4 regions of the Geodermatophilus sp. DSM 44513 genome follow, and region 2 is predicted to be linked to each of the others. Evidence: riboswitches for the same ligand, from Rfam matches in the RefSeq annotation. Region 2 holds a riboswitch; each other region holds the start of a gene.
The links. A riboswitch is a leader RNA that binds a small molecule or an ion and turns the genes downstream of it on or off. The one in region 2 is predicted to bind cyclic di-AMP.
Positions count from the first base shown of each region.

Region 1: another riboswitch for cyclic di-AMP. It lies ahead of RTG05_RS11540 (VldE C-terminal domain-containing protein); the one in region 2 lies ahead of RTG05_RS07810 (M23 family metallopeptidase).
Region 3: another riboswitch for cyclic di-AMP. It lies ahead of RTG05_RS00620 (aggregation-promoting factor C-terminal-like domain-containing protein); the one in region 2 lies ahead of RTG05_RS07810 (M23 family metallopeptidase).
Region 4: another riboswitch for cyclic di-AMP. It lies ahead of RTG05_RS13175 (transglycosylase family protein); the one in region 2 lies ahead of RTG05_RS07810 (M23 family metallopeptidase).

Region 1 is NZ_CP135963.1:2,387,493-2,395,065, forward strand. Features, by position in the region: gene RTG05_RS11510 (AMP-binding protein) at 1-208, opposite strand, end outside; gene RTG05_RS11515 (alpha/beta fold hydrolase) at 366-1,286, shown strand; gene RTG05_RS11520 (acyl-CoA synthetase) at 1,362-2,966, shown strand; gene RTG05_RS11525 (hypothetical protein) at 2,979-3,356, opposite strand; gene RTG05_RS11530 (hypothetical protein) at 3,363-3,929, opposite strand; gene RTG05_RS11535 (class I SAM-dependent methyltransferase) at 3,926-4,552, opposite strand; gene RTG05_RS11540 (VldE C-terminal domain-containing protein) at 4,611-5,513, opposite strand; cyclic di-AMP (ydaO/yuaA leader) riboswitch at 5,797-5,947, opposite strand; gene RTG05_RS11545 (hypothetical protein) at 6,244-6,396, shown strand; gene RTG05_RS11550 (LysM peptidoglycan-binding domain-containing protein) at 6,418-7,573, opposite strand, start outside.
Region 2 is NZ_CP135963.1:1,602,484-1,610,056, reverse strand. Features, by position in the region: gene RTG05_RS07825 (acyl-CoA carboxylase subunit beta) at 1-511, shown strand, start outside; gene RTG05_RS07820 (DUF3145 domain-containing protein) at 665-1,165, opposite strand; gene RTG05_RS07815 (GGDEF domain-containing protein) at 1,544-2,653, opposite strand; gene RTG05_RS07810 (M23 family metallopeptidase) at 2,759-3,979, opposite strand; cyclic di-AMP (ydaO/yuaA leader) riboswitch at 3,994-4,155, opposite strand; tRNA gene RTG05_RS07805 (tRNA-Ile) at 4,489-4,562, shown strand; gene RTG05_RS07800 (hypothetical protein) at 4,642-4,809, opposite strand; partial or broken gene RTG05_RS22350 (relaxase domain-containing protein) at 4,920-4,997, opposite strand; gene RTG05_RS07790 (hypothetical protein) at 5,370-5,570, opposite strand; gene RTG05_RS07785 (hypothetical protein) at 6,197-6,760, shown strand; partial or broken gene RTG05_RS07780 (DinB family protein) at 6,884-7,320, opposite strand.
Region 3 is NZ_CP135963.1:124,294-131,866, forward strand. Features, by position in the region: gene RTG05_RS00610 (ABC transporter ATP-binding protein) at 1-1,584, shown strand, start outside; gene RTG05_RS00615 (LLM class flavin-dependent oxidoreductase) at 1,626-2,615, shown strand; gene RTG05_RS00620 (aggregation-promoting factor C-terminal-like domain-containing protein) at 2,733-3,335, opposite strand; cyclic di-AMP (ydaO/yuaA leader) riboswitch at 3,605-3,749, opposite strand; gene RTG05_RS00625 (RHS repeat-associated core domain-containing protein) at 4,312-4,968, shown strand; gene RTG05_RS00630 (VOC family protein) at 5,418-5,849, opposite strand; gene RTG05_RS00635 (TcmI family type II polyketide cyclase) at 5,846-6,556, opposite strand; gene RTG05_RS00640 (cytochrome P450 family protein) at 6,598-7,573, opposite strand, start outside.
Region 4 is NZ_CP135963.1:2,727,302-2,734,874, reverse strand. Features, by position in the region: gene treZ (malto-oligosyltrehalose trehalohydrolase) at 1-444, opposite strand, end outside; gene RTG05_RS13190 (efflux RND transporter periplasmic adaptor subunit) at 618-1,652, shown strand; gene RTG05_RS13185 (ABC transporter ATP-binding protein) at 1,649-2,368, shown strand; gene RTG05_RS13180 (ABC transporter permease) at 2,365-3,597, shown strand; gene RTG05_RS13175 (transglycosylase family protein) at 3,744-4,304, opposite strand; cyclic di-AMP (ydaO/yuaA leader) riboswitch at 4,331-4,496, opposite strand; gene treY (malto-oligosyltrehalose synthase) at 5,059-7,401, opposite strand; gene glgX (glycogen debranching protein GlgX) at 7,413-7,573, opposite strand, start outside.

The DNA.
Region 1 (7,573 bases), 790 kb from region 2:
AGGTCCGCCGGGTCGTCGTCCCGTCCGCCCCCACGACGACGAGCGCGGGGCGGTCGTCGTCCCGCGCGACGGCGTCGAACCAGTCGACCGCCCAGTTGAACCGCTCCCCCAGCTGCGGCCAGCGGAACTCCGCGACCGCCCGGGCGTGGTCGCCGCGCAGCGCCAGCAGCTGGTCCCGGGCCGCCCGGTAGGCCTCGGTGACGTCCATGGGGCACTCCCTCCCTCGCGGGCCCGGCGCGGGCGGGGGTGGCGCCGACCGTGACCCCCGCCACTGTGCCCCGGAGGGGTGACCGGGCGCCAGGCACCCCTCCCGTGCAGGTCAGACCGGTGGGCGTCCCCCGGGGTGCCGACGTATGGTCCGCTCCGTGACCGGGGACGGCGTCGACGCGGACGGGGCGGCGGCGCACCCGGTGTCGCCGGCCGCCGGGTCCTGGCCGCCGGTGTACTCCCGGGTGCGGGTCGGGGCGGCCAGCGTGCGGGTGGGGGTGGCCGGCGAGGGCCCGCCGCTGCTGCTGCTCAACGGCATCGGCGCCAACATCGAGATGTGGGAGCCGGCGGTGCGCCGGCTGCCGGGCCGGCAGGTGGTCATGCTCGACGTCCCGGGCACCGGCGGGTCACCGGCGCTGCGCAGCGGGCTGCGGATGTCGGGCTACGGGCGGCTGGTGACCGGGGTGCTCGACGCGCTGGGACACGTGCGGGTCGACGTCCTCGGCTACTCCTGGGGCGGCGCGCTGGCCCAGCAGGTGGCCCACCAGGCGCCCTCGCGGGTGCGCAACCTGGTGCTCGCCGCGACCACCCCGGGCCTGGGCGGGCAGCCTCCGGCGCCCTGGGTGCTGGCGCTGATGGCCTCCCCCACGCGGTACTACTCCCGCCGCTACCTGCGCCTGACCGCCCCGCTGCTGTTCGGCAGCGACCCGCGGGTGGCCGCCGACTCCGCGCACGGCCAGGCGCGGCTGCGCCGCCCGCCGAGCCTGCTCGGCTACACCCAGCAGCTGTACGCCATCTCCGGCTGGTCCAGCCGCTGGTGGCTGGACCGGGTGCAGCACCCCACCCTGGTCATCGGCGCGCGGCGGGACCCGCTCGCGCCGCCGCGCAACGCCCGGATCATGGCGGCGGCGCTGCCGCACGCCCAGCTGCGGATGGTCGACGGCGGGCACCTGTTCCTCTTCGAGGACCCGGACGCGGGCTGCGCGCTGGTCGAGACGTTCCTGCGGCGGCAGGAGGACGAGCTGGCCGGCGACGGGCGGGGGCCGCGCAGGCGTGAGGGCGTGCGGCGCGGGCCGTAGCGCGCCACCGCCGGCGAGGGCCGGGGCGCACTACGGTGTGCGCCGGCTCACGTCCCGCCGCACCAGGAGCGACCCGTGTTCGACGACGCACTGACCTCCACCATCGCCCGGGCCCGCGGGCACGCCCTCGGCGACCTGCTGCGGCGCTCCGCGGCGCGCGTGCCCGACCGCACGGCGCTGCGCTTCCGCGACCGCTCGCACACGTACGCCGAACTGGACGCGGCCGTGGACCGGACCGCCAACGCGCTGACCGCGCGCGGGGTGGCGCGCGGTGACCGGGTGGCCCTGCTGTCGCACAACGACGACGGGTACGTCGTGCTCACCTTCGCCCTGGCCCGGCTGGGCGCCGTCGCCGTCCCGGTCAACTTCATGCTGACCGCGGGCGAGGTGGCCTACGTCCTCGAGCACTGCGGGGCGGCCGGCGTGGTCGCGGAGGCCGCGCTGGTGCCGGTGGCGCAGGAGGCGCTGCGGCTGGCGGGGCGGGAGGAGGCCGTCGTCGTCCGGGGGGTCCTGGGCGGCGGGCCGGACGGCGGGCCCGACGGCTGGGAGGCCTACGAGACCTGGGCGGCGCACCCGGACGCCGCACCGCCGCAGGTGGACGTCGCCGACGACGACGTGCTGCAGCTGATGTACACCAGCGGCACCGAGTCCCGGCCCAAGGGCGTGATGATGACCAGCCGCAGCCTGGTCACCCAGTACGTCAGCTGCATCGTCGACGGCCGGTACGCCGCCGACGACGTCGCCCTGCACGCGCTGCCGCTGTTCCACGTCGCTGCCCAGCACGTGTTCCTGGTGCCCAACCTGTACCTGGGCGGCACCAACGTGGTGCTGGACGGGCCGGACCCGGCCACCGTGCTGGCGACCGTGGAGCGGGAGCGGATCACCAGCCTGTTCTGCCCCCCGACGGTGTGGATCGGCCTGCTGCGGCACCCCGACTTCGACCGCCGGGACCTCTCCTCGCTGGCCAAGGGCTACTACGGCGCGTCGATCATGCCGGTGGCCACCGTGCAGGAGCTCCGCCGGCGGCTGCCCGGGATGGCGCTGTTCAACTGCTACGGGCAGACCGAGATGTCCGCGCTGGCCCTGGTGCTCTCCCCGGAGGACCAGCTGCGCAAGCCCGGCTCGGCCGGCACCCCGGCGCTGAACAGCCAGACCCGCCTGGTCGACGACGAGGGCCGCCCGGTCGGCCCCGGCGTCGAGGGCGAGATCGTGCACCGCAGCCCGCACGCCACCGTCGGCTACTGGAACGACCCGGAGAAGACCGCGGAGGCCTTCCGCGGCGGCTGGTTCCACAGCGGCGACCTGGGTGTGATGGACGAGGACGGCTACATCACCGTGGTCGACCGCAAGAAGGACGTGATCAAGACCGGCGGGGAGAACGTGGCCAGCCGCGAGGTGGAGGAGGTGCTCTACCAGCACCCGGCGGTCGCGGAGACCGCCGTCTTCGGCATCCCGCACCCCCGGTGGATCGAGGCGGTCGCCGCCGTCGTCGTCCCCCGGGACGGGCAGCGGCTGGACCCCGACGAGCTGGTCGGCTTCTGCCGGGAGCGGCTGGCCGGCTACAAGACGCCGCGCTACGTCGCCGTCGTCGACGGGCTGCCCAAGAACGCCAGCGGCAAGATCCTCAAGCGCGAGCTGCGCACCACCTTCGCCGACCTGGCCGACCGGCCGGCCGACTGACCGGACCGGTCCTCAACGGCGGTGCCAGCGGACGGCGCCGGCCGCGGCGGTGCCGAGCACCACGAGCGAGGTGACCGCGCTGCGTGGCGCCACCTCGCGGCCGCGGCGGGCCAGGAGCACCGCCGCGGCGTCCAGCGCGGTGAGCAGCAGCGTCACCTCGGTGGTGCGGCGGGCCTGGGGCGCCGGGGTGACCAGCAGCGCCGCGCCCATGGCGATGTTGCGCGCCGCGGTCAGGCGCACCAGCAGCGGCAGCAGGACGTCGGTCCGCGTCCCCTCCTCCGCGGCCCCGAGCAGCCGGGGCAGCGCCCGCGGGGCGCACAGCGCCGCGGTCCCGACCCAGATCGACAGCGTCCCGACGGTCTTGCGGGTGACGTCCCACTCGCTGGTCATGGCCGGTCACTGCCCGCCGGGGCGCGCCGTGAACCGGTCGCCGCCCGCGACGACCAGCACCGATGCCAGGAACGGCAGGGTGACGACGCTGGCCACCACGTCGCTGACGGTCGCGACGGTGAAGGCGCCGGCACCCGGCGAGCCCAGCGGCCCGAGCACCCCGTCCGGGCCGAGGGCGGCCACCGAGGCGGGCAGGGTCAGCAGCGCGGACACCGTCCCGCCGAGCACCACGCCCACGGCCACCGCGGCCGGTGCCGCGCGCAGCGCCCGCACCGCCAGGGCGGTGCCGCGCCGCAGCGCGCCGGACCAGGACGCTCCCCCGCCGGCGGCCAGCGCGGCCACGACGCCGGTCACCCACAGCTGGGCGACCAGGCCGGTCGCGAACCCCACGGCGTCGACGGCGAGCGCGGCGCCCAGCCGCGGGTCGTCCAGCACCAGCACCTGGCGGGCCACGTCGGGCACGGTGTTGACCAGCGTGGCGGCCAGCGCGGCCAGGTAGGCCGGGCCGGCGTGCCGGCGCAGCAGCCCCAGCGCGGTGCGGACGGTCGCGGCCGGCGGGGAGCCGGCGCTCACGGCCGGGTCGCGACCAGCGCCGTCCAGCAGCCGGCCAGCCGGGTCTCCTGGCCGGTGACGCCCAGCCCGGCGGCCCGGCAGGCGTCCGCGAGGCCGTCCGGGGTCGGCCGGTCGCCGTCGGCGGGGTGGTGGGACACCGCCCGCAGCGGCCGGCTGTCCACGAAGCGGGCCGTCATCTCGCACGAGTAGAACCGCCCGCCCGGGCGCAGCAGCCGGGCGGCCTCCCGGACGACGTCGCGCCAGGCCGGGGTGTGGTGCAGCACGTGGTGGGCGAACACCGCGTCGTAGGACGCCGTCGGCAGGGTCAGCGCGGTGGCGTCGCCCTCCCGCACGTCGACCCGCGCGCCCAGGTCGCGCACCGCCGCCCGGCAGGCCGCGACACTGGCCGGGTACCGCTCCACGCCGTCGGCGTGCGCGGCGCCGAAGACCTCCAGCGCCAGGCGCAGGCCGGTGCCGCGGCGCCCGGTGCCCAGCTCCAGCACCCGACCCCCGGGGACAGGCCCGCCCAGCCGGAGCAGGACGGGCGCCTCGACGCGGCGCTGCACCAGCGCGCGGACACGGGAGTCGACCCACAGCCGGTTGGCGTCGACGAGGGTCGGCGGGACGGGACGGCTGCTCGGCACGGTGCCCTCCTGCCCCGGCCGGACCCGCGATAACCAGGCCGGCCGGGGACCGGGCGGCTCAGCCCCGGTAGTTCACGTGCGGGTGGTCCATGTGGTTGGCGGTGGCGCTGCCACGGTCGGCCATCGCCTTCCAGGAGCCGGACGGCGAGGACAGCATCCGCTGCTCCCAGATGAGGTAGTCCACGCCGAGCTCCTCCCAGTGCGCGACGTGGTAGGCCACGATCGCGTCCCCGAGGGCGGAGTTCGAGCCGACCATGTAGTCCAGCGCCAGGCCCGAGGGGTGCCCGCCCGGGTCGGCGGCGCTGGCCCGGGTGCCGCCCAGGGTGATCCCGGCGGCGCCGGGCACGTTGCTGACGACCGCGTTCGCCGCCGCCTGGACGACGGGCTTCACCGGCCCGGCGTTGTTGGTGATCCTCGCGACCGCACCGGCCGCGGCCGGTGCCGCCGGGGCCGTCGTCGCCGCGGACGGCGTCGCCGCCCGGCTCGGCGCGGCGGCCTCGGCGGCAGCGGCCTCCGCGGCGGCGGCCTCGGCGGCAGCGGCCTCGGCGGCGGCGCGGGCGGCGGCCTCCGCGGCAGCCACGGCCTCGGCGGCCGCGCGGGCCTCGGCCTCCCGCCGGGCCAGCTCGGCCTGGTCGGCGGCGGCCTGGGCCTGCTGGGCGGCGGTCTGGGCGGCCTCGCGGCTGCTGCGGCTGGCGGCCAGGTCCTGCAGCGGCTGCAGCTCCTGCACCGCGTCGACGGGTGCGGGAGCACCGGTCAGCCCCAGCGCCCGGGCGACGCTGACCGTCTCCGCCGGGGCGGGCCGGACGGCCTCGGCCTGGGCGGCCGGCTCGGCACCGACGACGACGCCGACCAGGACGGCGCCGGCCGTGGCCACCCCCAGGTAGACGGCCGGACGGCGGACGGGAGCGGGCAGGCGGAGGCGGCGGGCAGCGCGGCCTCGGGACGGGGTGGGTCGGTCCATGGGGGTGCGGGTTCTCCGGGGTCGGGGCGCGGCGGGACCGTGCGGGCGCACGGGCGCCGCGGAGGGGGTGCGGGCAGGGCCGACCGCGGCCGTGCGGGGACGCCGGGGACCACCGGGGGGAGACGGCTCGGTGCCGGTCGAGCGGGGGTGCTCGGACCCGGGGCGGCGGGACGCCGGGGCGCGGACGGCGGCGTGCGGTCGGGCGGGGGTCAGGTGCGGGCGGGCACCCGGGAGCGCGGCCGGCGGGGTGGAGCAGGGCAGCGGCACGCCATCCGGCGGCTCTCCGTTCTTCCGGTGGCCGCCTACCGGGTTAGCTGACGGGTTCGGGCGGGAAGTGGCCCTACGGCTCCCGGACGTGCGTCCAGGAGCGGATTCACCCCAGTGCTGCGGTGGGTCCCCGGCTCGCCCGGTGGGCGACTCGGCGGCGTCCGCTCGGGCCTGCGTGGTGCAGAGGTGACGACCGACCGGACGCGGACACCATAGGGCCGTGACCCGGCCGTGACAATCGGCCGCGGGCCGACCGTGGTGCAGGACACGTCGCGGCACCGCCGGGGACGGCGGGCGGCGCGGGCGACGGGAGTTGGCGGGCGGGGCTGCACCCGGGTCCCTCCCAGGGCCCCGCCCGGGGAGAGCATGCGGCGGACCGGTCGGTCCCGCAACCGGTGTCCGTGCGGTCCGGCCGGTGCCGTGGCCGGCGGTTCCCGGGGCCCGCGGCGGGCACCCCCCACCCATGACCGAGATGGACCCGCGGGACCCGGACACCCTGTACGCCGAGGGGCCGGTCGAGCCCGAGCCGCCCGGGGAGGACCTGCCCGAGACCTCGCCACTGCCGGACTCCGGCGGCACCGGCCCGGGCCCCGACGACCTCGACCGGCTGCTCTGACCACACCCCGGGCCGGGGAGGTCAGCCCCGGTAGTTCACGTGCGGGTGGTCCATGTGGTTGGCCGTCGCGCTGCCGCGGTCGGCCATCGCCTTCCAGGCACCGGTCGGCGAGGTCAGGATCCGCTGCTGCCAGATGACGTAGTCCACGCCGAGCTCCTCCCAGTGCTCGAGGTGGAAGGCGACGATCGCGTCCCCGAGGGCGGCGTCGGAGCCGACCATGTAGTCCAGGGCCAGCCCGGCCGGGTGGCCGTTCGGGTCGGTCGCGCTGGCCCGCGTGCCGCCGATGGTGATCAGGCTGGCCCCGCGCACCTCGCTGACCACCCGGTCGGCGGCGGCCTGCACCTGCGGCCGGACCGGGCCGGCGCTGTTGGTGATGATCGCGGTGGCCGTGGCGGCCGGGGTGGCGGCCGGGGTGGCGGCCGGGGTCGGCGCCGCCTGCACCGCGGGGGCGGCCGCCTGGACGACCGGGGCCGGCGCCGCCCCGACCGCCGGGGTCACGGCGGTGGCAGCGGTCGAGGTGGTGGCCGCGGCAGGGGCCACGGCGGACGTCCCGGTGCTGCGCCACTGGCCGGTGCCGGTCCCGGCGTCGCGCCAGCCGCCGGCGGCGTGCCGGCCACCGGAGGCGTGCCGCCCACCGGTGTCCGCCGCGTCGGCGGACCCGGCGGTGCGCAGCACCTGGCCCGGGCGGATGCGGTCGGGGTCGGCGCCGATGACCGCCGCGTTGCGCTGGTAGAGCTCCCGCCACGACTGGCCGTGGGCGGCGGCGATGCCCGCCAGGGTGTCGCCGCGCGCGACGGTGTGGTCGGCGGCGTCGGCACCCTCGGTGGTGGCGGCCGGGGCCTCGTCGGTGGCCACGGAATCGGGGGCCGGCGCCCCGGCGGCGGCAGCCCCGGCGGCGGCAGCCCCGGCGGCGGCAGCCCCGGCGGCGGCGGCCCCGGCGGCGGCGGCCCCGGTGGCGGCGGCCGGGGTGGTGCCGTCGGTCAGCCGCTTCCCGCAGGTCGGCCACGCGCCGATGCCCTGGCCGACGAGGACCTTCTCGGCGATCTCGATCTGCTGGGCGGGGGTGGCCAGGTCCGCGCGCGGGGCGAACGCCGTCCCCCCGAAGGCCGCCCAGGTGGACGGGCTGAACTGCAGTCCGCCGTAGTAGCCGTTGCCGGTGTTGATGTCCCAGTCGCCG
Region 2 (7,573 bases):
CCGCTTCGTGCGGACCTGCGACGCGTTCGGCGTCCCGCTGGTGGTACTGGTCGACGTGCCCGGCTACCTGCCCGGCGTCGGCCAGGAGTGGGACGGCGTGGTGCGCCGCGGGGCGAAGCTGCTGCACGCCTTCGCCGAGGCGGTGGTGCCCCGGGTGACGCTGGTGACCCGCAAGTCCTACGGCGGGGCCTACATCGCGATGAACGCCCGCTCGCTGGGCGCGACGACGGTGCTCGCCTGGCCGGGCGCCGAGGTCGCGGTGATGGGCGCCAAGGCCGCCGTCGGCATCCTGCACCGCAAGCGGCTGGCCGCCGTGCCCTCCGGGGAGCGGGAGGCGCTGCACGCGCAGTTGGCCGCCGAGCACGAGCGGATCGCCGGCGGGGTCGACCGGGCCGTGCAGATCGGTGTCGTCGACGAGGTGGTCGACCCGGCGCGGACCCGGCGGCGGCTGGTGGAGGCGCTGGCGGCGGCACCGCCCGGCCGCGGGGCACACGGCAACATCCCGCTGTAGGGGACGCTGTGGCAGGAGCATGGTCGTCCGGACGCCGCTTCCCCGTCGACGTCCGGACGACCGGTCTGAGCCTACGACGAGAGGGCCCCGGGCGCTGCCCCGTCGTGGTCGGATCGTGACCAAGGGCCCCGGTGCCGGGGCCCGGTGCAGGGACTAGACCACCTGGTGCAGCCAGGTGACCGGGCTGCCGTCGCCGGCGTGCCGGTAGACCTCCAGGTCGGCGTCCCAGGCGGCACCGAGCAGCTCGTCCACCCCGTGCCGGAAGGCCTCGATCGACGTGGCGTTGGCGGCGAGGTTGCGCAGCTGCTGCTCGCTCACCACGAGGTCGCCGTTGGCGCTCGTGGGGGCGCGGAAGACGCCGTGGCCGGGCACGTAGGACATCCGCTCCCCGTCGTTGCCGTAGCTGGCCTCCTCGGTCACCTCGAAGCGCAGCATCGGCCACGCGCGCAGCGCGGCGACCAGCTTGGCGCCCGTCCCGGGGGCGCCGGTCCAGGCCACCTCGGCACGGTAGGACCCGTGCGCCGCGGGCTGGTCGGCCCACGACAGGGAGACCGGCGCGCCGATGACGCGCTCGAGCGCCCACTCGACGTGCTGGCAGAGCGCCTTCGGGCACGCGTGCACGAAGACGACACCCTGGGTAGACCGTCGCTGCACGGGGCACCTCCATCGACTCGATCGGTCTCGTCTTCCCCAACGGACGATCGATTCGGTGACGCGCTGTGTTCGGCGATCCGGGACCAGGAGTCCCGGGGACAGTGTGCACGATGGTCGCCCCATCGCGCCAGTGCGGACGGTGCAGTTGGGTCACCTGTGACCCGGCCGTTCCACCCACCGACCCTCCGCGCTGGTCAGCGGCCCACCACGGGTCGGGGGCTGCCGTCCACGGATCCACAACGACCCCACAGCCGGTCCACAGGAACGACGCCCCGGGCGCGCGATCGGCACGCTGGCGACCGGTCCGGTTGCGGAACGCGCTCACCGAGCGTAGTGGGACAGCGCTGCCGACCCGAGGAGGACCCGCAGGTCCCCGGCTCACCGGGTGAGCGCGGTGACCTGGTTGCCGCCGGCGCTCTTGGCCCGGTACATGGCCTGGTCGGCGCGGCCGAGCACCTCGTGCCCGGCCTCGCCGGCGCGCACCTCGGTGACGCCGACGCTGGCGGTCACCCCGCAGCGGGCGCCCACGGCGGCCACGGCGTCGCGGAGTCGCGCGGCGAGTGACGCGGCGTCCGCCGCGGTCGAGCGGGCCAGGACGGCGAACTCGTCGCCGCCGAGCCGGGCCACCGTGTCGGTCTCCCGGACCACGACCCCCAGCGCGGCGGTGACCTCGCGGAGGACGGCGTCCCCGGCGGCGTGGCCACTGCGGTCGTTGACGCCCTTGAAGCCGTCGAGGTCGACCAGGCAGACCACCCAGGGGCCGCCGGCGCCGGCCGCGGCGGAGCCCAGCCGGTCCAGGAAGGCCCGCCGGTTGAGACACCCGGTCAGCGGGTCGGTGGCTGCGAGCACCTCGGAGGTGCGCAGCAGCAGCACCTGCCGGTCCTGCGCCTCCCACTGGTTGGCCGAGGCCATCGCGCACAGCAGCGTGTAGGTGGCCATGACCAGCGCGACGAAGACGGCCGAGGAGCCCAGCCCGCCGCTGACGCACAGCAGGTAGCCGCCGGTCGTGACCGCGCCCATCAGGACGACCCCGGACGGCGGGTAGGCCACGGCCATGAAGGCCAGGAGGAGGAACAGCAGCACCGACAGCGGGCTGGACGCACCGCCGTCCACGCGGGTGGCGACGGTGACCAGCACTGTGTCCGCGAGGCTCCACAGGTAGAACAGCAGGCTGCCGCGGGGACCGCGCACCATCGCGGCCAGCGGCAGCAGGAGCAGCAGGGGTGCGGCGAGGGCGGCGACCACGGCCAGCGCCATGAGCGTGGCGGTGCGCGTGGGGGTGCCCGGCGTCATCAGCACGTACCCGGCCACGGCGAGGGCGGTCACCTCGGTGAGCGCCACGCCGAGCCGCACGTGGCGCACCCAGTAGGCGGCCCGGTCCTCGTCGGTGGCCAGCTGGCGGTAGAGGACCGCGCGGACCGCCGCCCGGGGCCGGCGCAGGTCGCCGCGGCGTCTACCGCCGCCGTCGCCGTCCGGCCCCTCGTCCACGGACGGAGCATCGGCCCGACGGGGTGCCGGCTTGACCGGCCTCACCCGCCCGGGGTGGCCTCCGGCGGAGCCGGCCGCCGGGTGCCGGCGCAGCCGATCAGCGGCTCAGCAGGCCCCGCCGAGGGTGATGCCGCGCGCCTGCAGCCAGGGCATCGGGTCCACCCGGCTGGCGTAGAGGCCGCCGCGGTGCACCTCGAAGTGCAGGTGCGGGCCGGTGGACTGGCCCTTGTTGCCGACGTCGGCGATGTGCTCGCCGGCCGAGACGACCTGCCCGGCGCTGACGAAGTACTGGTCGACGTGCCCGTAGAGGGTGATCTGCCCGTCGCCGTGCTGGACGTAGACGGCCTGGCCGAAGCCGCTGGCCGCGCCGGCCTGCAGCACCACGCCGTCCTCGGGCACGTGGATGGGCGTGCCGATGGGGGCGGCGATGTCCACACCCTGGTGCATCGTCCCCCAGCGCGGGCCGTAGCAGGAGGTGACCCGGCCGGCGGTCGGCATGCCGGAGGAGGCGCCCGACGTGACGGCGAGGGTCTGCTGCCGCTGGGCCTGCTGGGCGCCCCACGCGGCAGCGGCGTCGGCGGCACCCTGCGCGGCGAGCAGCCGCTCGCCGGCCGCGCGCAGCTCCTCCTCCAGGCGGGCCTTCTCCGCCGCGCGGGCGTCGTAGTCGGCCTGGGCCCGGGCGAGGTGGGCGTTGGCGGCCTGCTCGGCCTCGGCCGCGGTGCGGGCCAGCTCGTCCAGGGCGGCGACGGCGGCCTGCGCGGCCCGGTCGGCCTGCTCGAGGCGGGCCGCGACGGTGAGGAACTCCTGCAGGCGGGCGGCCCGGTGGTCGCCGATGACCTCCATGGTGGCGGCCTGCTGCAGCAGCTCGGTCGGGCTGTGCGCGTCGAGCAGCATCTGCAGGTCGCCGTAGCGGTCCTCGGCGCCCATGTAGGCCTCGCGGCCGAGGTCGGCGATGTCCTCCTCGGCGGCCGCGACGTCAGCCTGCGCGACCGCGAGCTCCGCGGCGGTCCGCTCGGCCTCGGCCTGGCCGGCGGCGAGCTGGGCCCGGGCGACGAGCGCGGCGTCGGCGGCCGCCTCGGCCTCCACGGTCATCCGCTGCAGCTGCTCCTCGGCGGCCCGCACCTGCTCCTCGATCTCGGCGACCTGCTCGGCGAGGGCGGCCTGCTCCTCGGCGGGGGCGGGGGCGGCGCCGGCGACGACGGGGGTGGCGGCCAGCAGGCCGGCCACCGCCGCGGCGACGACGGCGGCCCGGCGCGGTGCGCGCAGGGGGCTGCGGGGTGACGTGGCGCAGCGGACCACGGTGTGCAGGCGGTGCAGGGTCGCCAAGGCGACGGGTCTCCTCATCCTCGCGACCGCCTACCGAGTTAGCTGACGGGTTCGGGCCGGACGGCGCCCTACCTCCCTGCACTCCCTCAGCGCAGGCAGGACTCACCCCAGAGGTTCGGTGGGTCCCCGGTCCGCCTCGGCCCCGGAGGGCGTCGGCGGTTCGGCGGTGGCCGTGCCGAGGCCCTCGGTTCCCGAGGAGCTGAGCCCGGCAGGGCCGTCGGGAAACGTACACGGGCCCTGGCCGGCAGGTCACGGTCGGGTAACGAGATCGGGGCGCCTGCTTGCCGTCGACCCCCGCCACCGACACGCGGTGTCAGCAACCGTGTGCACTGTGGTGACCACCGGGACAGGCGGGGCGCCCGTGCAGCGCCAAATTCCCAGCTGATGGCCGGTCACGCCCGACCATCGGTGTGATCCCGCACACGGCAGCCACCCAGCAGGGGGACCTGGGGATGCCGGACGGCGTCGTCCACAGGGGGTGTCGGGCCGTCTGGCAGGCTGGTACACGCGGGGCGGTAGCTCAGCCGGTCAGAGCACGGGACTCATAATCCCTGGGTCGTGGGTTCGAGCCCCACCCGCCCCACCGGTAAACATCGAGGTCAGCGGCTTGTGGCATCCTCGTCGATCTTGGCGGGGGGCCCCGTGCCCACACGGTGCCCACACTACGCACCGTGACGTCTCGTGACAGACGCCTGGTGGGCGGCGTCCATGCGTTCCGCGAGGGCGCCCAGGTCGTCGTCGAAGAGCCCGGAGTAGACGTCGAGGGTCATCGCCGCGGAGGCGTGGCCGAGCATCCGCTGGACCGCCTTGACGTTCGCGCCACTGGCCACCAGCAGGCTTGCGGTGGCGCGGGTTGCACACCGTCGGCATGCGTGACTTCCTGGCCGCGATCAACGGCATCGGGCACGCCGCGGTCGCCTGCGACCCGCAATTCGGCGCCGCGCTCGTTGACCTGCAGGTGCAGATGCCGGTGGGGATCGCCGGCGCGGGAGGTGTAATGCCGCACCGTGACGGCCTCAGCTGGGAGCAGGCGCGTTCTTCTCGGCTACCGGTGCTGATGACGTTCAGCTGGGCGATGCACCGGCTTCCGTCAGTCGGTCCTTTGCGACACGGTGGCGTGGACGTTGGGCGGCTGCCGGACGACGAGGCTGCGACCGTCGGGCAGGGTGTCCCGGTTGTCCTCCCCGTGCGGGAAGGCTCACCGGGCGGGTCTTGTGGGACGGCGGCCTCCTGGCCTACGTCCTGACCTGTCTCAACACCGGTGAGGGTTCGGCTTACGGGGCGGGGCTGCGGGTTGCCGGCGGCTCGACCGCGAGGCAAGCGACCCATAGCGGCCCATGCAAGGACAGTCCCCGGATGGGTCAGGCAGAGCTGTTAGATGGCCGCTGAGTTAGTCGGGTCGGCCGCTCTTGCGCCAGAGGAGGACCACGCCAGCCACCCCGAGGGTGATCGCGACGCCAGAGCATGCGATGACGATGAGCCCGAGGGCCACACGCCCTTCCTCGAACGTGGGGACTCCAAGGCCGAGCATGACGACGAAGCCGACCAGCACCGACAGCGCACAGGCGGCGTAGCCGATCCGGGTCACCACGGCAGGCACTCTCTGTGATCACCCCCCGGAGCGACAACCTCGTTCATCCATGTCAGCGACCTGTGCGCGGCACGCCCTGAGCGGCCCACTTAGGCACACGTGCGGTGCGCTCCGTCGACCGGGTGAGGGGACCGCTGTTGAGCTACGTGGGCAAACTCGGCCGAAATAGCCTCGGGGACACGAAGCGGCCAGCGTGGTGTACCCCCCATGCGGTGGGCCTTGGTTGCTGCAGCCGTCATCCTCGGATTGTTCACGGCTATCGCGCGCAACTGGGCCGTGACGGCCGTCTGCGTCTTCATCGTGGCTGGTCAATCATCGACCTCGTCCACGAGCGACGTAGGGATGCGAACTGGACCCGCCTGTGAAGCCGCCTTCAGAAACGGGTCCGAAGTATCGCTCCACCGTCATCGCACAGGGATCCAGCTCCAATAAGGATCGGGCCGGACGCCTGTCAATGCGAGCGATGCTCACTGAGGGTAGTGCGTTGTGGGCATGGCCACCAGCGGAGACCTGTCATGCGGATGGGTATGACCAACGTAGATGCGCTCGTGTCTGGGGTGCGCTCGCCCATACTGGCCGGACAGCCACCGACCGTGGCCTTGAACTAGTGGATGGGACATCGTCACGTGGACACGGCTCGGCGATGGGGCATCGGCCTGACCGCGGTAGCGGTCCTGCTGTGGCTGGTCTTCGTGATTGCCGTGGTCACCACTGCGCCTGAGGACGGTGCCAACATCGGGGCTGGCTTGCTGTTCCTCCTCGCAATTCCCTGCACCGTCGCGGGGGCCACGCTGCTCATCACTACCCGGCGAGGCGGACACCTGCCCGTGTCAGGGCAACAGGATCCGGCGTTGTCGCCAGCAGGTGCGATGGCTGTGCCGGCGACCAGCGCGGGCACCTGGTCCAATCAGGCTGCCCTGTGGGCACTCGTGGTCGGGATCGTCGGCGTGGTCCTCGTCCTCACGCCGATCGGTGCCACGGAGGTCGCGTACTGGACCGGCGTCGCCGCGGCAGTGGTCATCTGCTTGGTGGCCGTCGTACTGGGCTGGTTGGGCCTGCGTCGCGCTCGAGCTCGTGGTGGGGTCAGATGGCACCTCGCACTCGCCGGTGTCGTCCTTGGTGCCACCGGACTGGGCTGGAACTTGTTCCGGATCCCTGAGCTCATCCTGTTCGTGATCGGTGACCTCTGATCGACGTCGTCTAGATGTCCCCAGTCCCGGCGCAGCAGTCGATGGGACTGACGAGCGACAGCCGTCGTCCTACAAGGGAATCGCTGAACGGGCTCACCAGAGGTTGCCCGACCATGGTTCCGCCTACGGTGCGTCCGCAAACTCGAAGCGCTCCTGGCCAACCCGACCGTCGATCCGTTCCCGCAGCAAGTCGGCATGCCCGCAGTGCCGTGCGTACTCCTCGATCAGGTCAACGAGGACGTCGCGCAGCTGGACCTGCGTGGAGCCCATCGTGTCGAGGTCGGGCGTTTCCGCAACGAAGCGTTGGGCGAAGGCGACCTCGGTCCGCCAGGTTTGCCAGGCCTCCTCAACGACGTCTGTATCGGCGACCGCGCCGTTCCAGTCACGGTCAGGGTCCTCATCCGTGCAGTACAGCCGCGGCGCATCCTGCCTGGCCATCTCCGGCGGAACCAGTGTCGCTCGACCTCGCTCATGTGCCGCACCAGCCCCAGCAGCGACATCGTCGACGGGAGCACGGACCGGCAAGCGAGCTGCTCGGCGCCGAGGTCCGCGCACTTCATCTCCAGCGTCAGGCGATAGCGACGCAAGTAGTCCAGGAGCAGGCTGCGTTCATCGCCGGTGGCCATAACAGTCTCCCGTGGGTCGTCGTCCGGGTCGATCCACATGTCCCCGGTAGACGGTGGACCGGGTCCACCGAGCCGACAATGCCTCACCGGAGATCTCCTCAGCGGACATGCGGCCGATCATCGGCGACTGGGTCAGCCTTCCGCCAGCGATATGCCGCGCCGTCCCCAGACCCGTCGAAGTGGCCAC
Region 3 (7,573 bases), 1.5 Mb from region 2:
TGGGCCGTCCTCGGCATGCTCGCCGTCACCGCGACCACCGCCGTCCTCGGCGTGGTGCAGACCTGGCTGTCCACCACCGTCGGCCAGCGGGTCATGCACGGCCTCCGGACGGCGGTCTTCAGCCACCTGCAGCGCCAGTCGCTGGGCTTCTTCACCCGCACGCGCGGCGGGGAGGTGCAGTCCCGGCTCACCCACGACATCTCCGGCATGCAGTCGGTGGTCACCTCGACGGCGACGTCGCTGGCGTCCAACGCGACCACCGTCGTCGGCACGATCGCGGCCATGGTGGCGCTGTCCTGGCGGCTGTCGCTGCTCTCGCTCGTCGTGCTGCCGCCCGCGGTGCTGCTCACCCGCAAGGTCGCCCGGATGCGGCGCACCGTCACCGCGGAGCGTCAGCGGCACCTGGCCGACATGCACGCCCAGGTCGAGGAGGGCCTGTCGGTCAGCGGTGTGCTGCTCGGCAAGACCCTCGGCGCGGGGCCGGCCCAGTCCCGCCGCTTCGCCGACACCTCGCAGGACCTGGTCGGCCTGGAGGTGCGCGCCCAGCTCGCCGGCCGCTGGCGGATGGCCACGATGAGCATCGTCTTCGCCGGCATCCCGGCGCTCGTCTACCTGGCCGCGGGGCTGCCGGCGACCTCCGGCGGCATGACCATCGGCACGCTGGTCGCCTTCACCGCGCTGCAGGGCACGCTGTTCCGCCCGCTCATGGGCCTCCTGGACGTCGGCGTGCAGGTCACCGCCTCGATGGCGCTGTTCAGCCGGGTGTTCGAGTACCTCGACCTGCCCGTGGAGGTCGACGACCCGGCCGACCCGGTGCCGCTGGACCCGGCCGGCGTCCGCGGCGACGTGCGCCTGGAGGGCGTGTCGTTCACCTACCCCGACGGGCACCGGCCGGCCCTGGACGGCGTCGACCTCGCCGTCCCCGCCGGCACGACCCTGGCGCTGGTCGGCCCCACCGGCTCGGGCAAATCCACGCTGGCCTCGCTGGTCGCCCGGCTGGCCGACCCCACCGCCGGCCGGGTCACCGTCGACGGCGTCGACCTGCGCGACCTGTCGCTGGACACGCTGTCCCGGGTGGTCGGCGTGGTGGCGCAGGAGACCTACCTGCTGCACACGACCGTGCGGGAGAACCTGCGGCACGCCCGGCCCGAGGCGACCGACGCCGAGATCGAGGACGCCGCCCGCCGCGCGCAGGTCCACGACGTGGTCGTCGGCCTGCCCGAGGGCTACGACACCGTCGTCGGCGCCCGCGGGCACCGGTTCTCCGGCGGGGAGAAGCAGCGGCTGGCCATCGCCCGCACGCTGCTGCGCGACCCGCGCGTGCTGGTGCTCGACGAGGCCACCAGCGCGCTGGACACCGGGACCGAGCGGGCGGTGCAGGCCGCGCTGGACGAGGCCGCCCGGGGGCGGACGACGATCACCATCGCGCACCGGCTGTCCACCGTGCGGCACGCGGACCGGATCGCCGTCCTCGACGCCGGCCGGGTCGTGGAGACCGGCACGCACGAGGAGCTGCTGGCCCGGGGCGGTCGCTACGCGGCACTGGTGGCCGCCGGCGACCGGCAGCCCGCGCTGGCCGCCTGAGCGGTGGGAAGGACGGCGGGACGGCGGTGGTTGGGCCCGGCATGAGCACCCCGCTGTCCGTCCTGGACCTGGCGCCGATCTCCCGGGGGCAGACGCCGGCCGAGAGCATCGCCGCCAGCGTCGCCCTGGCCCAGCAGGCCGAACGGTCCGGCTACCGCCGGGTCTGGTACGCCGAGCACCACAACATGCCGACCATCGCCTCCTCGGCGACCAGCGTGCTCATCGCGCACGTCGGCGCGCACACCTCGACGATCCGGCTGGGTGCCGGCGGCGTCATGCTGCCCAACCACTCGCCGCTGACCGTCGCCGAGCAGTTCGGCACCCTGGACGCCGCCCACCCCGGCCGGATCGACCTCGGGCTGGGCCGCGCGCCGGGCTCGGACCAGAACACCATGTACGCACTGCGCCGCGACCCGGGCTCGGCCGACCGCTTCCCGCAGGACGTGCTGGAGCTGCAGGGGTACCTGACCGGGGAGTCCCGGGTGCCGGGCGTGCACGCCGTCCCCGGCCGGGGCTCGAACGTCCCGCTGTACATCCTGGGGTCCTCGACGTTCGGCGCCACGCTGGCCGCCGCGCTGGGCCTGCCCTACGCCTTCGCCTCGCACTTCGCCCCGGCGATGCTGCGCCCGGCCGTGGAGGCCTACCGGCGGGAGTTCCGCCCGTCGGCGCAGCTGGACGCCCCGTACGTGATCGCCGGTGTGAACGCGGTGGCCGCGGACACCCACGAAGCCGCGCAGGAGGCCTTCGGCGCCGCCCGGCGCCGGCTGGCCGTGGGCCTGTTCGGCCGTGGCCGCCCGATGTCGGACGACGAGGCCCAGCTGCTGCTCGAGGGTGGCGCGGGGGTGCACGTGGACTCGATGCTGACCCACACCGCCGTCGGCACGCCGGACGAGGTGCGCCGGTACCTGACCGCCTTCGCGGCCGAGGCCGGTGCCGACGAACTCATCGTCGCCCACCAGTTCCCCGGTGTGGAGGGCCGGCTGCGCTCCGTCGAGCTCACCGCCGAGGCAATGGCTCTCGCCCCGGCCTGACGGAGGACCCCCGCCCCTCGCGCGCTCGCGACGGGCCCCTGCAGGGGGCCGGGAGTCCGCCGCCCGGTCGCCCGTGCCCCGGTCGGGGGGCACGGGCGACCGGTCAGCGGCCGGTGCTCAGTACCAGTTGTTGGCCTCGTGGAAGGACCAGGCCGCGCAGGGGCTGCCGTAGCGGTCCTCGATGTAGATGAGGCCGGCGTCGATCTGCCGGTACGGGTCCGACGTCTTGGCGATGCCGGTGGCCGCCCAGGTCGAGTCGAGGAACTGGGCGATGCCGTAGGCCGTGCTGGTGGGGTTCTGCGCGTCCGGGTTCCAGCCGCTCTCGGCCTCCCACAGCACGTCGAGGCAGTCGAACTGGGCGGCGTCCCCGACCTGGCCGGCGGCGTAGTCCTTGTAGGCCTGCGTCCCGGTGGCGGCGGGGGCAGGCGCCGGGGCGGGAGCCGGTGCAGGCGCCGGGGCCGGCGCGGGCGCGGGTGCCGGGGCGGGCGCGGGGGCCTCCGCCGGTGCGGCGGCCTCCGCGGCGGGAGCGGGGGCGTCGGCCGCGTCGTCGCGGTCCCACCGCTGCCGGTCGCCGTCGGAGCGGTTCCCGTCCCAGCCCCGGCCGGAGTCACCCGGGGTGGCCTGGGCGACGGCCTGGCCGGTGAAGGTCAGTGCGACGGTCATGGTGCCGGCTGCGGTGAGCAGGTGCAGGGCGCGGCGGGTGCTGGTGCGTGCGTGCATCGGGCGGGTCTCCTGGGGTGCTGTTCGCGTGGGCGCGCGCGTCGACGGCCGACGGCGCGTGGGGTGCGGGTCGGACGGGGGAGTCGTGGCTCGAGGCCGGGACGGGCAGGGATCGGCAGCCGGGCGTGCGGCACCGGCCGGACGGCGGACTCGGTCCGGCTGCAGGGGTGCCGTGCGACGGCTGGGTCCTGGTCGAGGGCAGGCGGGAGCGCGACGGTCCCGGACCTGTGGGCGCGGGGGCGAGATGGCCCCGGGCGCGCGGTGGTGCTCCGTTCTCCCCTGGCCGCCTACCAGGTCAGCTGACGGGTTCGGGCTGGGAGTGCCCTACCCGCTCCCGGGTGTCCGGGAGCGGGACTCACCCCGGTGGTACAGGTGGGTCCCCGGCTCGCGTGTGCGACTCGGCGGCATCCGGCGCGGGCTCCCCGGCTGGGGAGGAGACGACCGTCCGGACGCCCAGAACGTAAGGCCGTGACCATCCCGTGACAAACGCTGGGGCGGACCTTTCCGTCCCGTCCGGCGACAGGCCGACGACACACCGGGACACGCGCTCACCGGCTCACCGTCCGCGACGGCCCTGACGTGGGGGAGGTCTGCAGTCGGGTGATCCTCACTGCCGGGACGGGCAGGAGTCACGGTAGGTGGAACGAGGCGACGGGTGGTCGTCGGCCGGACCGGTCCGCCGCTCCGAGTACGGCGTGTTGAACAGCGTGTCATCGCAGCTTGAGCACATAATGCCTCATGGACTGGTGCTCAGTCCCGTCTCTTCTCCCCTCGAGGTTGGCTGTGGCTGGCTGCTCCCCCGACGCCGCCAGCAACACCACCGCCGACAGCCACGGCTCCTACACCTACAACGGCGCCGGCCAGCTCACCGGCTTCACCGACGGCTACAGCGGCGGTGCCTACACCTACGCCAGCACCGACCAGACCGAACTGATCACCGATGGCCGCGGACGCACCTACACCTACGGCCGCACCGATGACGCCGGCCTGCCGGTGGTCGAGTCCTACACCGACGGGGGCAGCCGCCTCAGCTATCTCCAGGGACTGCCCAGGGCACCCCGCTGGCTATCGTTGTGCCAACGCCCACTACCTCGCCCTCGACGGCCTGGGCTCCATCGTCGCCACCATCAACCACACCGGCGCCCAGACCGCCGCCTACACCTATGACCCCTGGGACAGCATGACCGCCACCGGCGTCAACGCCTCGGCCATCAAGTCCTACCAACTGTTCGGCTACGCCGGCGGCACCATCGACCGCGACCCCGACCTCGTCCGCTCCGGCCAGCGCTGGTACGACCCCGTCGTCGGCCGCTTCACCCAGCAAGACGCCCTAGAGACTCTCGGCGATCCCCGCCGCGCCAACCGCTACGAATACGCCGCCAGCAATCCGATCAACTTCGTGGACCCACTCGGGTTGGAGCGGTGTTTCGTGAACTCTTCGACCGGCGGCTATTACTGCGGAGCGACCGACCCCGGGCCCAACAAGTACAGCGTCAAGACCTTCTTCTGTCGCAGTGGAGCCATCTTGGGTGCTGCTTTGTCTTTCAGTCCCCAGTCCTTTGCGGTGAAGACTGGCGTTGTCTACGGGGGCAGAGCCCTCGGAATCGCTGGCATCGGTTGTGAATTCAGTTGAGAGTAGGGAGAAGTAGGCGTGGGTCCTGATGTCAGACGAAGTATGTACTCCTGGATCGGTGCAGTCACCCTCTTCTTGGGCAGCGTCCTCTACTTCGTCAACGAGGAGGATGACTCAGCTTGGCTAAGCGGTGTACGAGTGGCTCTGCTCTGCGTGTCCGTCATCGCTTTCACAATTGAGGGAAGACGACTTCGTAAGCCAAAAAATCCTGCCGGTGAGGGAAACGGAGTGAAGGGGGATAGATAACAGTTCGACCGAGTGGTGGATCCGCTTATCGGGATCGGCCCAACGCTTAGTGGACACAGCCCTTGACGGGGCAGGATGGGTAGCCGAAGCGAAAGGCTACGGAATGGAGCACGCTGAAGGAGCGGGACGCTTGCTCGGGAGACTGTGAGAGTGATAGGACGGTGGCCGGCCCGGGGGATCCCGGGCCGGCCACCAGCCGCGAGTCAGCTCGACCGTGCGGGGGCGAGGTCCTCGTCGCTGTAGTGCGGGGTGGCCGCGACGCCGTGCAGGCCCAGCAGGTTGCCGAACGGGTCGACGACGATCGCGGTGACGAACGGCCCGTGCGGGGTGACCGGCACGTACTCCCGGGCGCCCATCGCCGTCAGGCGCGCCAGGGTGGCCGGCACGTCGTCGACCGACCAGTGCACGACCGCGCCGCCGGGCCCGGCAAGCCGGCCCTCGGGGGCCCGGCTGACGTCCGCGAGGGCCAGCTCGTCCTCGCGCTCGCCGACGGAGAACTTCGCGTAGATGGCCTTCCCGCCCCGCCCGGGACGGGTGAACACCGGCGGGACGCCGAGGAACTCGGTGTACCACTCGGTGGCCGCGGCCACGTCCTCCACCAGGAACATGAGCGCGTTGAACCCCCGCAGGCTCATCGGGCGGGCTCCAGCTCGGGGTGCCAGTCCTCGGCCTGCCAGCGGTAGAACACGTGGGCGACGGAGTCCTTGGGGCTCTGCCAGGTCTCCGGCCGGTACGGGCTGACGTAGGGGCGCAGCGCCTCCATGACCTTGATGAAGGCCGGGGCCGGCGCCTGGGACTCGTGGTCGGCCCGGACGGCGGCGGCCTTGGCCGCGTCCTGCTCGAGCAGGTGCACGAAGCAGTCGTCGATCCCGTACAGCCAGCGCCCGGTCACGCCGGTCTCCGCGGGCAGGCCGGTGGCGTCGGACTCGGCGAACACCCGGGCGATGTCGGCCTCCGAGCCGGGCTTCATCCGCTGCACGATGACGGTCAGCTCCCGGTCCTCGGGCACGTCGCCCTCGGGCAACCACTCGTAGAACTGCTTGGCCACCGAGTGCGACGGGTTCTGCCAGTAGCTCGGGTACGGCGTCACGTACGGGGCGATGGCCTCGGCGATCTGCTGGAACGCCGGCAGGCCCCGGCGCTGGCCGGAGATCTCCGGGTCCTCCTTGCGCTCGATGACGTGCAGGTAGAGGTCCTCGTAGGACAGCAGGAGGCGGCCGACGACGCCGAGGTCCTGCGGTCGGGTGGTGGGGTCGTACTGGCCGAAGACGGGACCGACCTTGTCCTCGCTGCCGGGGACCATGTGGCAGACGATCACGTTGCGGAACGGACGCCAGGTCATGACTGCTCCTCTGCGGGTTGGGAGGTGGTGGGTGCCGGGGATCAGGGGGAGGGGGAGGGGGAGAAGGTCAGCGGGAGCTCGAGCAGCCCGCGGAAGGCCGAGGCGGCCGGAAGCCACTGCAGCTCCTCGACGGGGACGGCGAGCTGCAGGTCGGGCAGGCGGACCAGGATCCGCCGCAGCGCCGTCGTTGCCTCCAGCCGGGCCAGGGCGGTGCCCAGGCAGTAGTGGACGCCGTGGCCGAAGGCCATGTGCGGGGTGTCGCCGCGGCTGAGGTCCAGGGCGTCCGGGTCCTCGACGAGGGCCGGGTCGTGGTTGGCCGAGGAGAGCACGATCGTGACGATCGACCCCTCGGGGATGGTCACGCCACCGATCTCCAGGTCCTCGGTGGCGAACCGGAAGCTGGACACCGGGACCGAGCCGTCGAAGCGCAGCAGCTCCTCCACGGCGTCGGGCACCCGGTCGAGGTCGGCCAGCAGCTCGGCCATCTCCTCGGGGTGGGTCAGCAGCGCCACGACCGCGTTGCCCAGGAAGTCCGAGGTGGTCTGGTAGCCGGCGAACAGCAGCAGGAAGCAGGTGGAGACCAGCTCGGCCTCCGACAGCCGGCCGTCGCCGTCGCGGGCGGTGATCAGCGCGCTGACCAGGTCCTCGCCGGGCTCGGCGCGCTTGGCGGCGACCAGGCCGGTGAAGTAGGCGTGCAGCCGCTCCTGGGCCTGCCCGATGGCCGCCCGGTCCTCCTGGGGGCTGCGCCCGCCGGTGCCCACGGTCCGGATGACCTGGGTGCCGGCGAGGATCTCCTCGTGGTCGGACTCGGGGATCCCCAGCAGGTCGCCGATGACCGCCAGCGGCAGCCGCAGGGCGAACTCGTCGACGAACTCGGTCCGCCCGTTCGGGGCCATCCGGTCGAGCAGCCCCTCGACGATCTCCTCCACGCGCGGGCGCATGGCCTCGATCCGCCGCGGGGTGAACGCCTGGGTGACCAGGCGGCGCAGCCGGCTGTGCTCGGGCGGGTCGGAGTTC
Region 4 (7,573 bases), 1.1 Mb from region 2:
GTAGCCCCAGTTGTGCGTGCCGTCGAAGCCGTTGACCGGCAACAGCTCGACGAAGTCCACGCCGAGCTCGACCAGGTGGTCCAGCTTCTCGACCGCCGCGTCCAGCGTCCCCTCGGAGGTGAACGTGCCGACGTGCAGCTCGTAGACCACCCCGCCGGCCAGCGGGCGGCCGGTCCAGGCGCGGTCGCCCCACGCGTAGGACGCCGGGTCGTGGCGGCGGGAGGGCCCGTGCACGCCCTCCGGCTGGCGGCGCGACCGCGGGTCGGGGTACGGCTTGTCGTCGTCCCCGAGCAGGAAGGCGTAGTCGGCCTCGGGGCCGGCCTCGACCTCGGCGCGCCACCAGCCGCCGTCGTCCCGGCGCATGTCGTGCACCGAGCCGTCGACCTGCAGCCGGACCCGTTCCGGGATGGGCGCCCAGACGGCGAACTCGACGGCAGCGGACATGCAGGGGCCTCCAGGGATCCGACGGGGTGTCCCGGGGGAGATGCCCGCGCCGGAGGCCGCCAACCGCGCGTGTCCGGCGTGCCGCGCGCCACTCGGTATCCGGTGCGACGCGGTGCCGTTACCGTGCGCTGCGATCGGGGCGCCGGGGGTGCCCCACCACCCCGGGGAGCGCCATGGGCACCGTCCGCACCGTCGTCCTGCCGGTGCTCCGGCTGCTGGTGTGGGCCGTGATCGCCGCCGCCCTGGTGGTGCTGGCCTTCCGCGGGGGCGGTGGGGAGACCGCGTCGGTGTCCGGTGCCGCACCCCCGGTCGACCTCTCCTCCCCGGTCGTCCCCGTCGCGCGCGGGACGGTCGCCAACACCGTCACCGTGCAGGGCACGGTGGTCGCCGACGCCGCGGTGCCGGTCCGGGCGACGAAGGCCGGCACGGTCCGCCGGGTGCTGGCCGAGCCCGGCGACGTGGTGGCCGAGGGCGACGCGGTGCTCGAGGTCCGCTGGGAGGAGGAGCGCGCGCCGGTCACCGGCACCGACGCCGAGGGCAACCCGACGAGCACGCCGCGGGAGCCGCTGGTGCGGACGGCGACCGTCCCCGCGCCCGCGGCCGGCACCGTCGGCGCCGTCGACGTGCTGGTCGACCAGCTCGTCGCGGTCGGCGACCGGGTGGCGACGGTCTCCCCGGGGACGCTGTCGGTCACCGCGACGCTCACCCAGGACGACCAGTTCCGGCTGCTCGCCCCGCCGTCCACCGCGGAGGTCGAGGTGAAAGGCGGGCCGGCGCCCTTCCCGTGCACCGGGCTGACGCTGGGCGCGCCGGTCGCCGCGCCGGACCCGGCCGACGACCCGGCCGCCGCCGTCGCCGACCCGGCCGCTCCGGGCACGGGGCAGGCCGGCACCACCGCCCGCTGCCGCGTGCCGGCCGGCACCACCGTCTTCGCCGGCATGGCCGCCACGGTGGTCGTCGACGCCGGCCTCGCCGAGGACGTGCTGGTCGTCCCGGTGACCGCGGTGCAGGGCTCGGTGCAGCAGGGCAACGTGTGGGTGGTCGGCCCCGACGGCGCGCAGCAGGAGCGGGCGGTCGTCCTGGGGCTCACCGACGGCGAGCAGGTGGAGGTCCGCGAGGGTCTGGCCGAGGGCGACGAGGTGCTGCTGTTCGTGCCGGTGCCGGACGACACCGTCGAGCAGCCCGGGATGGCCGGGCCCTACGGATGAGCGCGCTGCTGTCGCTGCGCGGGATCAGCCGCGAGGTCGGACTGCCCGACGGCGGGGTGCTGCCGATCCTGACCGGGGTGGACCTGGAGGTGGCCGCCGGCGAGCACGTCGCGATCGTGGGCCGCTCCGGGTCGGGCAAGTCGACCCTGCTCAACCTCCTCGGCCTGCTGGACACCCCGACCGGCGGGGAGTACCTGCTCGACGGGGAGCCGACCGACCGGTTGCGCGCCCGCCGCCGGGCCCGGCTGCGCGGTGAGGTGTTCGGCTTCGTCTTCCAGCAGTTCAACCTGCTGCCGCGGCGCACCGCCGAGGAGAACGTCGCCGCCCCGCTGCTCTACGCCCGCGGCCGCGACGTCCTGCACCGGCGCCGCACGGCGCGGGCGGTGCTGGACCGGGTGGGGCTGGGCGCCCGCACCGACATGGTCCCCGAGCGGCTGTCCGGCGGCGAGCAGCAGCGGGTGGCCATCGCCCGGGCGCTGGTGCGCTCGCCGCGGGTGGTGCTGGCCGACGAGCCGACCGGTGCCCTCGACGTGGAGACCGGCGCCCAGGTGATGGCGCTGCTGGCCGAGTCCGCCGCGGCGGGCGGCGCCGCGCTGGTCACGATCACCCACGACCTGAACGTCGCCCGGCTGGCCGACCGTCGCTACCGGCTGGACGCCGGGCGGCTGACCCCGCTGGCCGAGGCGACCGCGCCGGCCGGGGAGGTCGTCGCGTGACCCCGCTGCTGGCCACGCTCGCCGAGGCGTGGAGCGAGGTGCGGGTGCACAAGGCCCGTGTGGTGCTCTCCCTGGTCGGCGTCTTCCTCGCCGTCTTCGCCATGACCACGGTGACCGCGCTGGGCCTCATCGTCGCCCAGGTGCAGCAGGAGCAGGGCGAGCGCTACGGCGGCCGGTCGGCGACGATCGCCGTCACCGCCTACGACCCGCAGACCGGGATGCCGCCGGACGCCGCCGAGTGGGACACCGCCGTCGCCGACCTCACCGAGCGCTACGGGATCACCGGGACGGCGAGCGTCGCCTACGAGGAGACCCGCTTCCGGCTGCCCGGGGGCACGCAGGCCGTGCAGACCCAGCGCGTCTCGCCGTCCTACGGTCCGCTGCACCGCATCGAGCCGGTCGAGGGCCGCTGGCTGCGCGAGGGCGACCGGCAGAGCCTGGCGCCGGCCGTCGTCGTCAACGAGGCGTTCCTGGCCGCGCTCGGCGTCCCGGACCTGTCCACCCGCCCGACCGTCGTCATCGGCGGGTCCCGCCCGGTGACGGCGGCGATCGTCGGCGTGGTCCGCGAGGGGTACGGCGAGGAGCTCCTGGCCTACCGGGTGGACCGCTCCGCCGGCCCGTGGGACGCGCCGGCCCGGGGTGCTGCCGACCCGACCGACCCGTCGGCCGCCTACTACGGGCCGGCGACGCTGGAGCTGTGGGTGCCGCCCGAGCAGGCCGACGAGGTGATGTCGGTGGTGTCCAACGACCTCGGCCTGGCGCTGGGCGTCCAGGTGGACGCCTACCGGCAGGACTCCGAGGGGCTGGAGGAGACCCTGGCCCTGCTGCGGCTGGCCATCCGCGGCGCGGGCACCGTGGTGCTCGTCCTCGGCGGGCTCGGCGTGCTCAACATCGGGCTGGTGACCGTGCGCCAGCGGATCCGGGAGATCGGCGTGCGGCGCAGCTTCGGTGCCACCTCGTCGCGGATCTTCTCCGCGATCATGCTGGAGAGCGTCTGCGCCACGTTCCTGGCCGGGCTCGCGGCGGTGGCGCTGTCGGTCGTGCTGGTCCGCAGCCTGCCGCTGGAGTCGCTGCTCAACGGCGGGATCCCGCTGGCCGACACCCCCGGCTTCCCGGTCGCCGCTGCGGTGGAGGGGCTGGTAGCGGCCACCACGGTCGGCGCGCTGGCCGGCCTGCTGCCCGCGGTGATCGCCGTCCGCGCCAAGGTCATCGACGCCATCCGCTTCTGACAGGACCCCGTCCTCCCCGCCCTTCGCAGGCTCAGGGCGGGCCCCTGGACGGGGCCGTTCCAGCACCTCGCCTTATCACGGCGCCGTGACCGCCGGATGGGCTCCGGAGCCGGTCACGGCGCCGTGATCGGCGCCTCAGGGGCAGGTCACGGCAGCTGCAGGACCTGACCCACCTGGATCACGTGCGGGCTGGCGAGCTGGTCGTCGTTGGCCGCGTACAGGGCCTGCCAGCCGCCGGCCACACCCTGCTGCCCGGCGATCCGGCCGAGCGTGTCACCGGAGACGACGGTGTACGTCGCGCCGCCGGTGGCCGGGGCTGCCGGCGCGGGAGCCGGGGCGGCCGCGGGCGCCGCACCCGCCTCGGGCACCGAGGGGTTCAGCGCCTTGCCGCAGTTCGGCCAGGCGCCGGGGCCCTGGACGTCGAGCGTGCGCTCGGCGACGGCGATCTGCTGGTCCTTGGTCGCCAGGTGGGCGTTCGAGGCGTAGTCGTGCCCACCGAAGGCGGCCCACGTGCTGGCGCTGAACTGCAGCCCGCCGTAGTAGCCGTTGCCGGTGTTGATGGCCCAGTTGCCGCTGGACTCGCACTGGGCGACGGCGTCCCAGTCGTTCGCGGCGGCGGCCGAGGCCGGGCCGGTGAGGACGCCGACGGTGACGGCCGCCGCCCCGGTGAGGACGACGGCGCCGCGGCGCAGGGCGCGTGCGGGCACGCGGGAAGAGGACGTGCGCATGGGGGACTCCCGATCCGCCGCCTGCGAGGTGAGCTGTCGGGTTCGGAGCGATCGGTGCCCCGGCCGTGCGTGCACGGCTTCACCCCGAGGCGCGCGACCGGTGCGGCCGGGCGCCGAGATGGGTCCCCCACCCCCGTCCTGGCTGTGCAGGAGGTACGGCGGCCGACGGACGGGGTTCGGCGGATCGGCTCCGGCACCCGGACTCTGATCCCGGGTGCGGCAACAAGGTAACGGCCGGATCACGCGAGGTCACCCCGCGTCCCAGGGGCAACGGGGGTGACCGTAGCCGGTCACCGGACCGGCCGGGGAGGGAACCGCAGGTCACGTCACCGCGGGCGGGGTGTCACCCGTGCCGCCGTGACGTCCGTCTCACGGTGACCGGGCTGCCGCGGGTCGTCGGTCCCGATCGGGGGGGACGGCACGCGACGGGAGCCGCGGGGCGCCCGAGCGGTCGGACCGACGGCCCGTCGGCCCCGGGCGGGGGTCCCGGCGTCCTCCCCGACGGGCTCGTGCTCTGCCCACCACCATGGGCAGAGCACGAGACAGCGGCCGACCAGAGGTGCGGAAGCTCGTGCTCTGCCCACCACGGTGGGCAGAGCACGAGCTTCCGCCGGGGGAGGAGTGCCGGCCCGGCTCGTCCGCGCGTTCCCGCGGACCCGCGGAGGGCTGCCCGGCGGCGACCGGCGTGCAACGGCCGGCGCCCGGCCGACCGGGGCACGCCCGGCCGGCCGGCTCAGTCCCGCACGAGCAGGGCGACCGGCAGCTGCTCGAGCACGGCGGCCACCGGCAGCCCGGCGGCGTCGGAGACGTGCCGGCGGCCGGTGAGCAGGTCGCGCCAGGCCCCGGTGGGCAGCTGCAGCGCCGTGTCGCTCCACCCGGCGATCGACAGGCCCACCGGGAGCCTTGTCGCCACGGGCACCACGCCGCCGCGGTCGTAGGCGACCACGTGGTCGGCCGCGAGCCCGGACGCCGCCACCGGCTCGTAGCCGGCGAACCACTCGGGGTGCTCCCGGCGGGCCCGCAGCACCCGGGACACCACCAGCAGCTTGGCCGCACCGGTCTCGTCGACGCCCGGGACCTCCCCGCCGTCCAGCCGGGCCAGCAGCCCGCGACGCTGCTCGTAGTCCACCGGACGCCGGTTGTCCGGGTCGACCAGCGAGAGGTCCCACAGCTCGGTGCCCTGGTAGACGTCGGGGACGCCGGGCATGGTCAGCTGCAGCATCTTCTGGGCCAGCGAGTTGGACCGGCCGGCCGGCGTGATGCGGGCGACGAACCGCTCGATCTCGGCGTTCGTCCGCTCGTCGTCGTAGGCCGCGTCGACCATCTCGAACAGCGCGGTCTCGAACTCCTCGTCGACGTCGGTCCAGGTCGTCGACGTCCCCGCCTCGCGGGCCGCCTTCTCCGCGTAGGCGTGCGCCCGCTCGCGCGACAGCGGCCACGCGCCGACGAGGTTCTGCCACACCAGGTGCGCCAGCGGCCGGTCGGGCAGCGGGTGGCGGGTCAGCAGCCCGCGGACCAGCTCGGCCCACTCCGCGGCGAGCTCGGCGAGCACCGCCAGCCGGGCCCGGACGTCCTCGCTGCGCTTGGTGTCGTGGGTGGACAGCGCGGTCATCGACGCCGCCCGGCGCTCCGCACGGCGCTGCTGCGCCTCGTGGAACTCCTCGACGGTGCTGCCGAACCGGGAGGGGTCACCGCCGACCTCGTTGAGCGCGACGAAGCGCGCCCACCGGTAGTAGGCGCTGTCCTCGACGCCCTTGGCCATCACCGGGCCGCTGGTCTGCTCGAAGCGGGTGGCCGCCTCGGTGCCGGCCTGGGACAGCACCGGGTGCAGCGCGTCGAGCGCGGCGGTGAGGTCGGGACGGCGCTCCCGCACCGCGGCGACGGTGGCGTCCAGGTGCTCGCGGCCGTCGGGCAGGTAGGAGCGGTAGACCGGGAAGGACGCCAGCAGCTCGGCCAGCGCCTCCAGCTGCTCCTCACCGGAGACACCCGGCAGCTCGCCGATGACCCGGACCAGGCGGGCCAGCTCAGAGCCGAGGATCCCGTCGGTCACCTCGCGCTTGCTGCTCCGCACCAGCTCCGCGTAGTCCACCGGGGCGCCGGAGACCTCGGTGTCCAGCGCGCTCAGCCGGGCCTCGCCGGCCGGGTCCACGAGCACCTGGTCGACCTCGGCCAGCGCGTCGTAGCCCGTCGTCCCGGCGGCCCGCCACGACTCCGGCAGGTCCTCGCCGGGCTCCAGGATCTTCTCCACCACGGTCCACCGGCCACCGGAGGCCTCGGCCAGCCGGTCGAGGTAGCCCCTGGGGTCGGCCAGGCCGTCGGGGTGGTCGATCCGCAGCCCGTCGACGGCGCCCTGCGCGACCAGGTCCAGCACCAGCCGGTGGGTGGCCTCGAAGACCGCCGGGTCCTCCGCGCGCAGCCCGGCGAGGGTGTTGATCGCGAAGAACCGCCGGTAGTTGAGGTCCCGGTCGGCGCGGCGCCAGTCGACCAGCTCGTAGTGCTGCCGGTCGTGCACCTCCTGCGGGGTGCCCTCGCCGGTGCCGGGCGCGATGGGGAACCGGTTGTCGTAGTAGCGGAGCTCGCCGTCCACCACCTCGAGCTTCTGCACGTCGTCGGCCGACCCGAGCACCGGGACGCGCACCCGGCCGCCGAAGTCCCAGTCGACGTCGAAGGCGGCCGCGTGCGCGCTGTCCCGGCCGTGCTGCAGCACGTCCCACCACCACGGCGCCTCGGCCGGGTCGGCGATCCCCATGTGGTTGGGCACCAGGTCCAGCACCAGGCCCAGGCCCTGCTCGTGCAGCGCGGCGACCAGCCGGTCGAAGCCGGCCTGCCCGCCGCGCGGCTCGTCGACGTGCGCGTGGTCGACGGTGTCGTAGCCGTGCGTGCTGCCCGCCGCCGACCGCAGCAGCGGAGAGGTGTAGGCGTGGCTGACGCCCAGGTCGGCCAGGTAGCCGGCCAGGGCGGCCGCGTCGTCGAGGGTGAAGTCGGCGGTGACCTGCAGCCGGTAGGTCCCGGTCGGGACGTCGCGGCGCCGGTCCAGGCTCAGCGGCTCCGACCCGGTGGCGGACGGCGCGCTCACGGACGGCCCGCTCACGAGCGGCGGGGCGCGCTGAGGACGACCATGGACCGGTCGGCCAGGGTCAGCGTCTCGCCGGCCTTGAGCTCCCGCGGCTCGACCTCGCCCATCTCGGCGGTGTCGAGGACGACGGTCCAGCTGCCCGCGTACTCGTCCGAGGGCAGGTGGAACTCGA